One region of the Mesorhizobium sp. M6A.T.Cr.TU.014.01.1.1 genome, then DNA from elsewhere that is predicted to be linked to it. Evidence: predicted binding sites of a transcription regulator. Region 1 holds the regulator's gene; each other region holds the start of a gene.
The links. The regulator PhoB, encoded in region 1, activates phosphate uptake and scavenging genes when phosphate is short. The targets are predictions, from matches to a motif close to TGTCATNNANCTGTCAT.
Positions count from the first base shown of each region.

Region 2: a site for PhoB is predicted at 1,913-1,929, ahead of EN885_RS14185 (PhoX family phosphatase). Genes of this name have one in related genera too.
Region 3: a site for PhoB is predicted at 1,662-1,678, ahead of EN885_RS28340 (LTA synthase family protein). Genes of this name have one in related genera too.

Region 1 is NZ_RZPG01000015.1:28,416-31,734, forward strand. Features, by position in the region: gene pstB (phosphate ABC transporter ATP-binding protein PstB) at 1-626, shown strand, start outside; gene phoU (phosphate signaling complex protein PhoU) at 662-1,369, shown strand; gene phoB (phosphate regulon transcriptional regulator PhoB) at 1,386-2,075, shown strand; gene EN885_RS17955 (ROK family protein) at 2,110-3,319, opposite strand, start outside.
Region 2 is NZ_RZPG01000010.1:224,103-227,421, reverse strand. Features, by position in the region: gene EN885_RS14205 (SulP family inorganic anion transporter) at 1-154, opposite strand, end outside; gene EN885_RS14200 (helix-turn-helix transcriptional regulator) at 282-551, opposite strand; gene EN885_RS14195 (phosphatase PAP2 family protein) at 743-1,441, opposite strand; gene EN885_RS14190 (hypothetical protein) at 1,454-1,792, opposite strand; gene EN885_RS14185 (PhoX family phosphatase) at 2,000-3,319, shown strand, end outside.
Region 3 is NZ_RZPG01000032.1:70,408-73,726, reverse strand. Features, by position in the region: gene EN885_RS28340 (LTA synthase family protein) at 1-1,632, opposite strand, end outside; gene fabD (ACP S-malonyltransferase) at 1,900-2,841, shown strand; gene fabG (3-oxoacyl-[acyl-carrier-protein] reductase) at 2,902-3,319, shown strand, end outside.

The DNA of each region.
Region 1 (3,319 bases):
CCTTTCTGCGTTGCTTGAACCGAATGAACGACACGATCGACATCGCGCGGGTAAGCGGCAAGATCACGCTCGACAACGAGGATGTCTACGACCCGAAAATCGATGTCGTCGAGCTGCGAGCTCGCGTCGGCATGGTGTTCCAGAAGCCGAACCCGTTTCCGAAGTCGATCTACGAAAACGTCGCCTACGGTCCGCGCATTCACGGTCTGGCCAGGAGCAAGGCGGAGTTGGACGGCATCGTCGAATCGAGCCTGAAGAAGGCCGGCCTGTTCAACGAGGTCAAGGATCGCCTGCTCGAGTCGGGCACTGGCCTTTCCGGTGGCCAGCAGCAGCGCCTGTGCATTGCGCGCGCCATCGCTGTGTCACCGGAAGTGATCCTGATGGACGAGCCGTGTTCTGCGCTCGATCCGATCGCCACCGCCCGTGTCGAGGAACTGATTGACGAACTGCGCCAGAACTACACGATCGTCATCGTCACCCATTCGATGCAGCAGGCAGCGCGCGTGTCGCAGCGCACGGCGATGTTCCATCTCGGCTATCTGGTCGAGGAGGGCGCGACCGACAAGATGTTCACCAACCCCGACGACAAGCGCACCCAGGACTACATCACCGGCCGGTTCGGCTAAGCGGTCCGGCGAATTTCGAGCACGAGGACAGTATCATGGGTGAACATACCGTCGCATCTTTCGACGAGGAACTGGAGCACATCGACAGGCTGATCCGCGACATGGACGAGCTTGCCGCCGCGATGGTCGCAGCCTCGATCCGCGCGTTGCTCGCGTCAGATAATGCGATGGCGCAGCGCGTCGTCTCGGATGACGCCATCATGGATGCGCGGCAGCGCGAACTCGACGACAGCGCGATCACGCTGATCGCCAAGCGGCAGCCGATGGCGCAAGATCTGCGCGCCGTGGTTGGCGCAATCCGGATGGCCGGCGATCTCGAGCGCATCGGCGACCTGGCCAAGAACATAGCCAAGCGGGTCAGCGCCGTCGGGCAGAGCGCCACGCCGCGTAATCTCTCGCACGGTATCGACGCGATGGCGGATCTCGTTCTCGAGCAGCTCCGCGGCGTGGTCGAGCACTATGTGTCGCGCAACGCCGGCGCGTTGAAAGAGCTGCGCGCCGCCGACGAGAAGATCGACGTGAAATACACGGCGGTTTTTCGCGAACTCCTGACCTACATGATGGAGGATCCGCGCAACATCACCGCCTGCACGCATCTTCTGTTCTGCGCCAAGAATCTCGAGCGTATCGGCGATCATGTCACCAACATCGCCGAAAACGCCTACTATGTCGTGACCGGGCAGCAATTGCCGGCGGATCGGCCGAAGCTCGACGAAACGACGATGCCGGCGTCGGCGACATGACAGGGGTAACCGGCCGATGATCGCGCCGCGCATCATGGTGGTGGAGGACGAAGAGCCGCTGGGCGTCCTCCTTCGCTACAATCTGGAATCCGAAGGCTATCAGGTCGAGGTGGTGACGCGCGGCGACGAGGCCGAAATCCGGCTTCAGGAAAACGTGCCCGATCTTCTGGTGCTCGACTGGATGGTGCCGGCGGTTTCGGGCATCGAGCTTTGCCGTCGCCTTCGGGTGCGTCCCGAAACCGAGCGGCTGCCGATCATCATGCTGACCGCGCGCGGCGAGGAAAGCGACCGGGTGCGCGGCCTCTCGACCGGGGCCGACGACTATCTGGTCAAGCCGTTCTCGACACCGGAATTCATGGCCAGGGTCAAGGCGCTGCTGCGCCGCGCCAAGCCCGAAGTGCTGTCCAGCGTGCTGAAGGTCGGTGACATCATGCTCGATCGCGAATCGCACAGGGTCTATCGCAAGAAGAGCGAGATCCGGCTCGGGCCGACCGAATTCCGGCTGCTCGAATTCATGATGCGGCACCCGGGTCGGGTGTTCTCGCGCAGCCAGTTGCTCGACAATGTCTGGGGCGAGACGATCTACATCGACGAGCGCACGGTGGACGTCCATGTCGGCCGGCTGCGCAAGGCGGTCAACAATGGCCGCATGCCCGATGTCATCCGCACCATCCGCGGCGCGGGCTATGCGATCAGGGAAGACTGAACAGACTGCCTAAATTCAAGCTGCGTTCTTCCATTCAGGCCACGTGCTTCCTGGCCGTGCCGGACTTCCCTTGCGCGCCCGGCGCGAAAATCTCCTGGTCGACGAAGCTCAGCGCTCGCATGGCGCAGCCTTCGCGGATCAGCGGCAGCTCGTTCGGCTCAGTGTCGAAGGAAATCGAACCCGAATGCTGACCGCCGGCGGTCTGAGCGATGGCCTCGCGCAGGGCCGGCTCGATCAGGTCGAAGGCGGCAGCGCTGGCGCCGACCATGGCGACCGGCGCCGGATCGATCAACGCGAACAGGCTGCCGAGCCCGAAGCCGAGCGCTTCGCCGGCCTTGCGGTAGGCTTCGCGCTCGGGTCCGTCCGTCTGGCGCGCCCGGGCCGCCAGTGCCCGCATCTCGGCGTCGCTGACATCGGCGACCGGCTCGGCGTTCTCGCTCAACTGCCTTGCATTGCGCCAGATGGCGTAGTTGCCGGCATAGGCCTCGACGCAGCCGCGCCGCCCGCAGCGGCAAAGCGCGCCGCCCGGCCGGTGGATCATGTGGCCGAATTCGCCGCCTGAGGAATGGGTGCCGGTGAACAGTTCGCCCTTCAGCACCAGCCCCATGCCGATGCCGTGGGAGAGCAGGATGGCGATGAAATCGTCGCGGTAGCGATCCGGGTCGCGCCAGCGCAGCGCCACGGCCATCATGTTGCAGTCGTTCTCCATGATGGCCGGGATGCCGAACTCACGTTCCAGAATGTCGGCGAAGGCAATGTTCGTCTGCGGCGTGATCGGCGACCACAACATGGCGCGCGCATGGGAATCGGTGATGCCCTGGATCGCCAGCGCGATGCGGGCGACGCTTTGGACATCGAGATCGGGATCTTCGAGCCGGCGCCGGACGATGGCGACACATTCGTCGATCAGCTCGTCGCGCGACATGGTCAGCGTGTCCAGCCGGCGCTGTTCCTCGGCGACCACTTGTCCGGCATAATCGATGACGGCGACCGAAAGGAAATTCAGCGACAACACGACGGCCAACACCGCTGCCGCTTCCGGATTGAGGCTAAGGCCGACCTGCGGCCGGCCGCGTTTCAGCGAAACGGTCTCGCTCGCTTTGCTCTCGGTCAGGATGCCTTCCTGGATGAGGTCGGAAGAGATCGCCGATATGGTCGAATGGCTGAGGCCGGTGGTCGCGGCGATCTCGGTTCGCGACGGCTGGCCTGCCCGGCGTACGGCCGAAATCACCATCGCCCGGTTG
Region 2 (3,319 bases), on a different contig from region 1:
CCACGGTCAATCCGGCGATCGCATCGGCCTTGAAATGCCCAAGCGTATAGCCCTCGCGCAGCACCGTCACCAGCTTCGGTGTGAACAGTTCGGAAAATGCCGGCTTTGCCGGACTTTGGGCCGGTTGATGAATTGCCCGCCGGGTTCGATCCATGGACTACCTTCCGCTCCTGATGCATGTCGCCCAAAAATGCAGAGCGGTTTTGGGGCATGCGTAAAACCAAGAAGGCGGCGGGATCGTCGGCAGGACTGTCGGCGGTCGCCGTCGCGACTTTGTCGGCTCAGCCTGGCGGGTTCTGCGGCACGACCGGCTTGAGGCGCACGCCCCTGCCACCGCGCTCGCTGGCCTGGTTCTCGCCGATCAGTTCCACGCCGGCCCCATCGAGGGCCTGGATGACCTTCATCAGCGTATCGACCACGCCCCTGACCAGGCCGTCGCTCGCTTCCATGCGCTGAATGGTTGGAAGCGAAACCCCGGCGCGCTCGGCGAGCGTCTTCTGATCGATGCCGGCCAGCGCCCTTGCGGCGCGCATCTGCGCGGCAGTGATCATCGGCTAAAAACCCCCGTCTGAGTCTGCATTCCCATGTATAATACTATCATTGTGATGGCTCAAGCATCATGATGCATATGTCAGACATGCACGCACCAAGACTGGTTGTGTCCTGCAGAGCCGGCGCGCCAGCTGGGACAGCAGGCCCTCGGCTGTCGAGAATTTTCGAGGAGAATTAGCCGCGGCGTCGTTCAGGCGTCGGTCTGCCCGCGCCATCGCTGCAACGCCCATGCGGCCAGCCAGCATAGCATCGCCCAGGCGAAGCCGGCGCACCACCCGGCCAGCACGTCGGACGGCCAATGAACGCCGAGATAAACGCGGCTGATGCCGACCAGCAATGTCGTCAGTACGGCAAGTGCCAGCACATAGATTTTGGTCGTTCGCCCAGGCAGGAAGCGCGACGCCATGCTGCCCAGCGTCAAATATGTCACCGCCGACAGCATCGCATGGCCGCTCGGAAACGAAAGCGTCGCCACGTCGGCGAGATGCGAGACCAGATCGGGGCGCGGCCGGTCGATTCCGAGCTTCAGCGTGCTCGACAGGGCCTGCCCGCCCGCCACTGCCACGAAAACGAGAAACGCTGGTCCCGGTCTGTGGATCAGCAGCAGATAAACGATCACCGCAGCAGTGATCAGCACGAGCACGCTGGCGCTGCCGAGGCTGGTGAGGTCGCGCATCGCTCCTTCCAGCCATGGCGGTCCGATCGGATTGTCAGGCTGGCCCGCTTCACGGAAAGCGAGCAGGATTTCCGTATCGAAGGCGTGCGGCGTGGTGTCTCGCGCCACCTCCATCAGCTCCTCGAACCCCCACAATCCGCCGGCGATGACCAGTCCGGCCAGCAGCACCGGGAATTCGATCCAGTTGAGCAACTTGTTTGCGGTATTCTTCATCGACCCTCGCAATTACAATTTTTGCAGATAAGGTCCGAGCGTTATCAGCGCCACAGCTGCGACGGCGAGCACGATGCCAGTCGCCTGCAACGCATTGACGCGCTCGCCGAAGAAGACCAGGGCCACGACGTTCACCGACACCAGCTGGATCACCGCCGACAGGCTGAAAGACACCGACATGCCGAATTCACGGATCAGCCTCAGCATGATCAGATTGCCCAGCGAATAGAGCGCCAAGGTCAGAACGATCTTGCCGAGGCTCGGCGCCAGTCCCCATTGCTTCGCCGCCGTCGCCGCCAGCAGGAAGATCACTGTAGAAATGCCGAGCTGCCCCAGTCCCCAAAAACTCACTTTTTGTCCCTCTCGAAGCGGTGCTTCCGCGCCTGCAGCAGATCTTGTTTCCGAAGCATCGGTCGCGGTCAAGCGGGGCTGATCATGGACATGAAATCGGGGCTGGAAATTGGCCGGCAACGTCATCAAACTGTGATCTCCCGGCGATACGCGGTCAGTCAAGCAAGACGCTCCAGCCATCCCAAAGAAGCCAGAGGCAAGCCCCCCATGACTGAACATCGCTCGACTGAACATCGCTCGACCGAACATCGCTCCCCCGACGCCCAGTTCCGCACCAGTCTGCTCGAGGAAAACGATGGGCCAGGAACCAATCCCACTGACAACAAGACGATGGGCGAGATCATCGCCGCGCGTTTCTCGCGCCGCGGTTTTCTACAGGGATCGCTCGCGGCAACCGCCATCGCCGTCACCGTCAGCCCGCTCGCGCTGATCCTCGCCGACGATGCCCGCGCCGCCGGCGGCTCGGCCTTCACGTTCGACGAGGTCGAGGCAGGTGTCGACGACAAGCATCATGTCGCTCCGGGCTATGACGCCGACGTGCTGCTGCGCTGGGGCGATCCGCTGTTTGCCGATTCGCCGGAATTCGATCCGACTAAACAGTCGGCGCAGGCCCAGGAAAGACAGTTTGGCTACAACAACGACTATGTCGGCTACATCCCGCTCGACGGCTCGGCCGAGCATGGCCTGCTGGTGGTCAACCACGAATACACCAACCCGCATCTGATGTTCCCGGGCCTCGTCACCATCGTCGATGGTGAGGCCAAGCAGGCGCCGCTGAGCAAGGAACAGGTCGATGTCGAGATGGCCGCGCATGGCGGCACCATCGTCGAGATCCGCAAGGTATCAGGCAAATGGCAGGTGGTGCGCGACGGCAAGCTCAATCGCCGCATCACCTCCAACACCGAGATCGCGCTGTCCGGCCCCGTCGCGGGCCACGACCGCGTCAAGACCAATGCCGACCCGACCGGCACCAAGGTCATTGGCACCGTCAACAATTGCGCCGGCGGCGTCACGCCCTGGGGCACCTATGTCATGGCCGAGGAAAATATCCACGGCTATTTCTCGGGCGAACTGCCGGCCGGTCACGCGGAAGCGGCCAACTACAAGCGCCTGGGCATTCCCGAGGGCGCCTATGAGTGGCCGGCGCATTACGACCGTTTCGACCTCGGCAAGGAGTCGAACGAGGCCAACCGCTTCGGCTGGATCGTCGAGGTCGACGTCAACGATCCGACTTCGACGCCGAAGAAGCGCACCGCCATGGGCCGCTTCAAGCATGAAGGTGCTGAATCGATCGTCGCCAAGGATGGCCGTGTCGTCTTCTATCTCGGCGACGACGAGCGTTTCGACTATGTCTATAAATTCGTCACCACAGGCAAATTCAACGCCGAGGACCGTGCCGCCAACCTGGATCTTCTCGACGACGGCACGCTCCATGTCGCCAAATTCGCCGAGGACGGGTCGGTCGAATGGCTGCCAGTCGTCTTTGGCCAGGGTCCGCTAACCGCCGAGAACGGCTTTGCCAGCCAG
Region 3 (3,319 bases), on a different contig from region 1:
CATTTCCGCGGCCGGCCCGGTGCGGTTCGACCATACGATCAGCGGCGTCTGGTGATGCCGCAGCATCTGGTCAGGCGACTCTTTGCGCGGCGCGACATTGTCCTTGAGGAAGCCGGTTTCGACATAGACCGGACCGAGCGGCGGCAGATGGTCGCCGAAGAAGGCGATGACCGTCGGCCGCTGGCGGTTCTTCGCCCATTCGACAAGGCGCTCGAGGCCCTTGTCGGCGTCGGATGCTCCCTCTGTGAAGCTCAGCAGTGAATCCTTCGCCCATTGGCTGGTCGGCGCCTGCACCTTGTGGGTCGGATTGTAGTAGCGATTCGGCTCATAGGGACCGTGGTTCTGCAGGCTGACGGCGAAGAAGAAGAACGGATCGTCGGTGGCGTCGGCCTCGCGGATGATCTCGTCGGTCATCGCCGCGTCCGAGGCCAGCGGCCCGCGCTTTTCGAGATATGGCAGGTTTTCCTCCGACTTGAAGTCGTCGAAACCGAAATCCGCATAGACCGGCGTGCGGTTCCAGAACCAGCTCGTGCCCGGATGGATGGCGCGCGTCTCATAGCCTTGGCTCTTCAGGAACGTGGCCATCGACGGCACCGGCGCGCGGACATATTGCTGGTAAGGGATGCTGCCGGCCGGCAGGAAGGCATTGGAAAAGCCGGTCAGCGCCTCGAACTCGACATTGGCGGTCATGCCGCCGAATTCGGGCGAGAACATCGAGCCCGAGCGCAGCGTCCGCACATTGGGAATCGGATCGGGCGTGATGGTGACGCCGGGCAACTCGGTCGGATCCCAGAAGGATTCGCTCATGACGATGATGATGTCGGGCTTCTCGGCCGGTACGGAGACCGTCACGTCAGGCCTGTCGATTGCCGCGATCGACTTGTCGGAATAGCCCGCAGGCGCCGAGACGTGGGCCATCGGCACGTTGAGCGCGAAGGCGAGCGCGAAGCCGTTGGAGGCGTAGTTTTCCTTCTGGTCCCACATGATCGGGATGATCTGCAACCGGTCACGCGTCCACGAGAAGGTCGCGTAATCCATGATTGAGACGAAGAAGGCGAGCAGCGGCACTGTCAATGTCAGCCGGGCAAGGCGGCCCTTACGGCTGAGCGCCGGTACCCGGCGGCGCCATAGTCGCCAGCCATAGACGAGCAGCGATAGGCCGCCAACGATGCCGACCGCCATAGCGATGGCGGTCCCCGGGCGTTCGCGCACCAGAAGCGGCATCAGCGCCACGATCTGGCGTGAATACAAGAAATCGGTCGGATAGAGCGGATCGCCGAGATAGAGCGATTTCTGATGGCCGACAAAGGCCAGCGCCAGCGTCAGCGGCGCGACGATCATCAGGCTCTGGTGGCTGCGGCCGAGCACGGCATCGAGACCGATGAGGATCAACGCGAAAATGATGATGGTGGTCCAGCCCGGCTTGAACGGCTGCAGGAAGAAGGCGACGGTGCCGGCAAAGTCGCCGCGCACGATCAGTTCGACCGCAAACACCAGAATGGCGGCAGCGAGCAGGCTGACGAGGCCATAGCGGATAACGGGCCATTTCCGGCCCGGCAGATAGCCGGTGGCCGGATCGCCTTCCAGAAACTGTGGCGCGGCCTTGCCGGCGCCTTTCCTCGTCCTTGCCAACTTACAATTCCCCCGACCATACACAAAAGCGTCATTGAGCTGTCATCGATATGTCACAAAAAGCTAGCGCCTGTGGCTGAAATAAGAAGAGCCAGCAAACGAATCGTGAGCGATTTTCATCATGAGTGATCGACAAAAAGCCTTTTGGAACAGGCACTCGGCCAGCGATGCCGAGCCGGAGCGGCTCGGATTGGGCTGATGGCGGACTTGACTTGCCCGCCTGCCTTGCGTCACAGGCAGGAAAAATCAGCCGCTTGGGAGCCACAGATGGCCGTCGCATTTACCTTTCCGGGACAGGGCAGTCAGGCCGTCGGCATGGGCAAGGACCTCGCCGACGCTTTTCCGGAATCGCGGAAGATCTTCGAAGAGGTCGACGACGCGCTCGGCGAAAACCTGTCGAAGCTGATCTGGGAAGGGCCGGAAGAGACGTTGACGCTGACCGCTAATGCCCAGCCGGCGCTGATGGCTGTGTCGCTTGCCGCAATCCACGCGCTGGAATCGCGCGGATTCTCGCTGAAGGACAAGGTCGCCTATGTCGCCGGCCATTCGCTCGGCGAATATTCGGCACTTGCCGCCGCCGGTTTCGTGTCGGTCGCCGATGCAGCCCGGCTCTTGCGTATCCGCGGCAATGCCATGCAGGCGGCAGTGCCGGCCGGCGAAGGCGCCATGGCGGCGATCATCGGGCTGGAACAGGCCGATGTTGAAGCCGCCTGCGCTGAGGCGGCCAAAGGTTCAGTTTGCCAGATCGCCAACGACAATGGCGGTGGCCAGTTGGTGATCTCCGGCGCCAGGGCGGCAGTCGAACTGGCGGCGAAGCTGTGCACGGAAAAGGGCGCCAAGCGGGCGCTGATGCTGCAGGTCTCCGCGCCTTTCCATTCGGCGCTGATGACACCGGCGGCCGAGATCATGCGCGAGGCGCTGGCCGGGGTGACGAAGAACGCGCCTTCCGTGCCCGTGGTCTCCAACGTGTCGGTCACCCCGTCCAGCGATCCGGACGCCATCGCCCGCCGCTTGGTCGAACAGGTGACCGGCCGCGTGCGCTGGCGCGAAACGGTGGAGTGGTTCGGCGCGAATGGCGTTGCGACGCTCTACGAGGTGGGCGCCGGCAAGGTGCTGTCGGGACTGGCGCGGCGCATCAACCGCGAAATCGCCACAGGCGCTGTCGGCACGGCGGCGGATGTCGAGGCGGCATTGGCGGCGTTCGCATAACCGAACCACGATTTGACCCCACCCGTGTGAAGGGTGTTCTCTTAGATCAGGAGACAAGACATGTTCGAATTGACCGGCCGCAAGGCGCTCGTCACAGGTGCATCGGGAGGGATAGGCGAGGCGATCGCCCGGGTGCTGCATGCGCAGGGCGCCATCGTTGGCCTGCACGGCACCCGCGTCGAAAAGCTGGAGACGCTGGCTGCCGAGCTCGGCGACCGGGTCAAGCTGTTTCCGGCCAACCTTTCCAACCGCGACGAGGTCAAGGCGCTCGGCCAGAAGGCCGAGGCCGATCTCGAAGGCGTCGACATTCTCGTCAACAACGCCGGCATTACCAAGGACGGGCTGTTCGTGCGCATGGCGGACGCCGACTGGGATAGCGTGATCGAGGTCAATCTGACCGCCGTGTTCAGGCTGACCCGCGAGCTCACCCATCCGATGATGCGGCGCCGGCACGGCCGCATCATCAACATCACCTCGG